2 regions of the Streptomyces sp. MMS24-W38 genome follow, and region 1 is predicted to be linked to the other one. Evidence: predicted binding sites of a transcription regulator. Region 1 holds the regulator's gene; the other holds the start of a gene.

Region 1 (2,396 bases):
CCTCTTCGGAGGCGGCCAGGGCGGCCAGGGCGGCGCCGGCGGGTTCGGTGACGTCTTCGGCGGGCTGTTCAACCGCGGCGGCACCGGCACCACGCGTACCCAGCCCCGGCGCGGCCAGGACATCGAGTCCGAGGTCACCCTGAGCTTCACCGAGGCCATCGAGGGGGCGACGGTCCCGCTGCGGATGTCCTCCCAGCAGGCCTGCAAGGACTGTTCGGGCACCGGCGACAAGAACGGCACACCGCGGGTGTGCCCGACCTGCGTCGGCACCGGGCAGGTCGCCCGGGGCAGCGGCGGGGGCTTCTCGCTCACCGACCCGTGCCCGGACTGCAAGGGCCGCGGCCTGATCGCGGAGAACCCCTGCGACATCTGCAAGGGCAGCGGCCGGGCCAAGTCCTCGCGGACGATGCAGGTGCGCATCCCGGCGGGCGTCAGCGACGGCCAGCGGATCCGGCTGCGCGGCAAGGGCGCACCGGGCGAGCGCGGCGGCCCGGCGGGCGACCTGTACGTCGTCGTGCACGTCGGCAGCCACCCGGTGTTCGGCCGCCGGGACGACAACCTCACCGTCACCGTCCCGGTCACCTATCCGGAGGCGGCCCTCGGCGGGGAGATCCGCGTCCCGACGCTCGGCGGTCCGCCGGTCACGCTGAAGCTGCCCCCGGGCACGCCCAACGGGCGGACCATGCGGGCCCGCGGCAAGGGAGCGGTCCGCAAGGACGGCTCGCGCGGCGATCTGCTGGTCACCGTCGAGGTGAGTGTTCCCAAGGACCTGCCGGGGAAGGCTCGTGACGCACTGGAGGCGTATCGCGAGGCGACCGCGGGTGAGGATCCGCGGGCGGAGCTGTTCCAGGCAGCGAAGGGAGCTTGAGGGAGATGGACGGTCGTCGACGCAATCCGTATGAACTGACGCAGGACACACCGGTCTACGTCATCTCGGTGGCGGCCCAGCTCTCCGGCCTGCATCCGCAGACCTTGCGCCAGTACGACCGTCTGGGGCTGGTCTCGCCGGACCGGGCCGCCGGCCGGGGCCGCCGCTACTCGGCCCGTGACATCGAGCTGCTCCGTCAGGTGCAGCAGCTGTCGCAGGCGGAGGGCATCAACCTGGCCGGCATCAAGCGCATCATCGAACTGGAGAACCAGGTCGCCGCGCTGCAGGCCCGGGTGGCGGAGCTGGAGGGCGCGCTGGACGGCGCGGCGGCGACCATGCGGCAGCGCGAGGCCGCGGTGCACGCGTCGTACCGCCGGGACCTGGTGCCGTATCAGGAGGTGCAGCAGACCAGCGCGCTGGTGGTGTGGCGGCCGAAGCGTCAGCAGCAGGCCGACTGACCCGACTGAGCGGTCCGGCTGACGGGAAAGTTCCGTTTGGCTGAAAAGTGAAGTGTCCTGAAGGGCCCGGAGGTTCGTCCGAACCTCCGGGCCCTTCACATGTGTGCGCACGGCTGACGCTCCCTCACTCACCGTCCCGTGCGCTCGGCGAACGCCTGTGATCAGCAGATGTGTGCGTCTTCAGGAGATCTGTGCGAGTCTTTCGCCGGCCCCTCACGACTTCAGCGCACCGTGTTGTGTTCATCTCGTTAAGTAGCTGGTCTTGACGCCAGTGGTAGCTGAAGCGTTGGCTTTTCAGTCACATGGGCCGCAATGTTGTGCCCACGTCCAAAACGCACCTGAAGTGAGCCCTCGCATGCGTCGTATCGCCATATCAGTGGCCGTCACCTCGATGTCCGTCATGCTTGCCGGTTGCGGCGTAATCAACGCGACAGGGAGCAGCGACGACGCGAGCCCCACGAAGGGGAACGACATCACGGTCGGACTGCTGCTCCCGGAGAAGGCCAACACCCGGTACGAGCAGTTCGACTACCCCATCTTCAAGAAGAAGGTGGAGTCGCTCACCAACGACAAGGGGAAGGTCGCCTACGCCAACGCCGAGTCGGACGCCGGCAAGCAGTCGAACCAGATGCAGCAGATGATCGACGACAGGGTCGACGTCATCGTGCTGGACGCGGTCGACTCGAAGGCCATCGCCGAGGACGTGAAGAAGGCCAAGGACGCGGGCATCCCGGTCATCGCCTACGACCGGCTGGCCGAGGGCCCCATCGACGCGTACATCTCCTTCGACAACGAGCTGGTGGGCGAGGTCCAGGGCCGTTCCCTGCTGGAGAAGCTCGGCGGCGACGACGCGGCCACCAGCAAGATCGTCATGATGAACGGCTCCCCGACCGACCCGAACGCCAAGCAGTTCAAGGCCGGCGCGCTGTCGGAGCTCAAGGGCAAGGTCATCATCGCCAAGTCCTACGACACCAAGGACTGGGCGCCGGAGAACGCCGAGGCCAACATGGCCGAGGCGATCAACGTGATCGGCAAGGACAACGTCGCCGCCGTCTACTCGGCCAACGACA
Region 2 (2,396 bases), 1.1 Mb from region 1:
TCGTCTTGCCGACGCCGGGCGGCCCCACCAGGGCGAGCACGGCACCGCCGCGGCGGCCCCCGACCACGCCGAGTCCGCGCTCGGCGCGCCGCTTGCGCACCGCCAGGTACTCGGTGATGCGTTCCTTCACGTCCTCCAGGCCCGCGTGCTCGGCGTCGAGCACGGCCCGGGCGCCCTGGATGTCGTACGAAGCGGCGCTGTCATCGGTCCGCTCGTTCCACGGCATCTCCAGGACCGTGTCGAGCCAGGTGCGGATCCACGATCCCTCGGGCGACTGGTCGGAGGAGCGCTCCAGCTTGCCGACCTCCTTGAGCGCGGCCTCGCGCACCTTCTCCGGCAGGTCGGCGGCCTCGACGCGGGCCCGGTAGTCGTCGGACTCCTCGGCGGGGTCCTTGCCGTGCTCTCCGTTCAGCTCGCGCAGTTCCTTGCGTACGGCCTCCAGCTGGCGCCGCAGCAGGAACTCGCGCTGCTGCTTGTCGACGCCGTCCTGGACGTCCTTGGCGATGGACTCGGCGACGTCCTGCTCGGCGAGGTGGTCGCGGAGCTGCTGGGTGGCGAGCTTCAGCCGGGCCACCGGGTCGGCGGTCTCCAGCAACGCCACCTTCTGTTCGGTGGTCAGGAAGGGCGAGTAACCGGAGTTGTCGGCGAGGGTGGCGACGTCGTCGATGGCCTGGACCCGGTCGACGACCTGCCAGGCGCCGCGCTTGCGCAGCCAGGCGGTGGCGAGCGCCTTGTACTCCGTGACCAGTTCGCCGACCTGGCCGGGCAGGGGCTCCGGCACGGTCTCCTCGATCCGGGTGCCCTCCACCCACAGCGCCGCGCCCGGCCCGGTGGTCCCGGCGCCGATCCGCACGCGGCCGCGGCCCCGGATCAGGGCGCCCGGGTCGCCGTCGGCCATCCTGCCGACCTGCTCGACCGTGCCCAGGACGCCGGTACCGGCGTAGGTCCCGTCGAGACGCGGCACCAGCAGGACCCGGGGCTTGCCCGGCGCGGACGCGGCGGCGGCCTGGGCGGCCTCCACCGCGGCGCGCACCTCGGAGTCGCTCAGGTCCAGCGGAACCACCATCCCGGGCAGCACGACCTCGTCGTCGAGCGGCAGCACAGGCAGGGCGAGCGAGGTGGACTCAGCAGCCATGATCTCCCCTTCGGCAGTCAAGTTGAGCTATGCCGACTCAATGCTGGTGAGCCACCGAATGTTCCCAGGGCCGCGTTCGCTCTCAGCGATCATTCGCGAGGACGAAGACAGGAACCCCCGCACGACATGGCTCGCACAGCCCCATGGCCCCACGGCCCGCTGAACGGAAAGTGCTGCCAGGATGAACGCATGACCACCCCGTACGACATTCCCGAAGTCCTGGACCGCCGCGAGGGCCCGTACGGGGAGGTGGTGCTCCGCAGGCACGGCAGCCTGCTGCAGATCATCGCGAACGGCTGCTTCCTGATGGACACCTCCGACGGCCGTTCGGAGCGGCGACTGATCGACGCCGCCCTGGCCGCACTCGACGCCGCCGACACCCTCGCGGGACATGGCCCGCGGCCGGGCCCGCACGTCCTCATCGGCGGACTCGGCGTCGGCTTCTCGCTCGCCCACGCCGCCGCCCAGCCCCGCTGGGGGCGCATCACCGTAGTGGAACGCGAACCCGCCGTCATCGACTGGCACCGCGCGGGCCCGCTGCCCCCGTTCGCCGCGTTCTCCGCGCACGCCCTCGCCGACCCCCGCACGGCGATCGTCGAGACCGACCTGGTGGCGTACGTCAATGAGACTTCCGACACGTTCGACGCGCTCTGTCTCGACATCGACAACGGGCCCGACTGGACCGTCACCGAGGACAACGAAGGGCTCTACTCCCCCACCGGACTCCTGTCCTGCGCAAGGGTGTTGAGGCCCGGCGGGGTACTCGCGGTGTGGTCGGCCAAGCCGTCTCCGAATTTCGAAGAAACCTTGCGTAATGCCGGGTTCCAGCAGGTGCGTACCGAAGAGGTCCCGGTTGCCCGGGGCGTTCCGGACGTCGTGCACCTCGGCGTCCGCCCTGGATAGCAAAGGCGCGGTGGCTCCCCGTACGCTGCTGCCTTGGCGCCGATCATTCAAGCGTCAATCGCAGTCATGCGCAGAGACGGATCACCCCACGGATTCCGGAAAGCACACTTCAGGGGCGGGCGATGGAGCAGACACACACCTCCCACAACGGCACGGCGGCGACCACCCCGGGCGCACAGCGCCGGGTCCTGGTGGTCGAGGACGACGCGACGATCGTGGACGCCATCGCGACCCGCCTTCGCGCCGAGGGATTCCTGGTGCAGACGGCGGGCGACGGTCCGTCCGCCGTCGACACGGCGGAGGCATGGCAGCCCGACCTGCTGATCCTCGACATCATGCTGCCTGGCTTCGACGGCCT

Evidence for each region. Region 1 encodes HspR, which represses chaperone genes until heat shock. Its sites were predicted from a motif close to TTGAGNNNNNNNNNCTCAA; they were not measured.
Region 2: lon (endopeptidase La) is a predicted target of HspR. The motif match lies at 1,158-1,176, and genes of this name have one in related genera.

The regions. Positions count from the first base shown of each region.
Region 1 is NZ_JCBCPP010000001.1:2,960,334-2,962,729, reverse strand. Features, by position in the region: gene dnaJ (molecular chaperone DnaJ) at 1-868, shown strand, start outside; gene AC6F7H_RS12195 (heat shock protein transcriptional repressor HspR) at 874-1,326, shown strand; gene AC6F7H_RS12190 (sugar ABC transporter substrate-binding protein) at 1,670-2,396, shown strand, end outside.
Region 2 is NZ_JCBCPP010000001.1:1,818,315-1,820,710, forward strand. Features, by position in the region: gene lon (endopeptidase La) at 1-1,135, opposite strand, end outside; gene AC6F7H_RS06915 (spermine/spermidine synthase domain-containing protein) at 1,325-2,038, shown strand; gene AC6F7H_RS06920 (response regulator transcription factor) at 2,161-2,396, shown strand, end outside.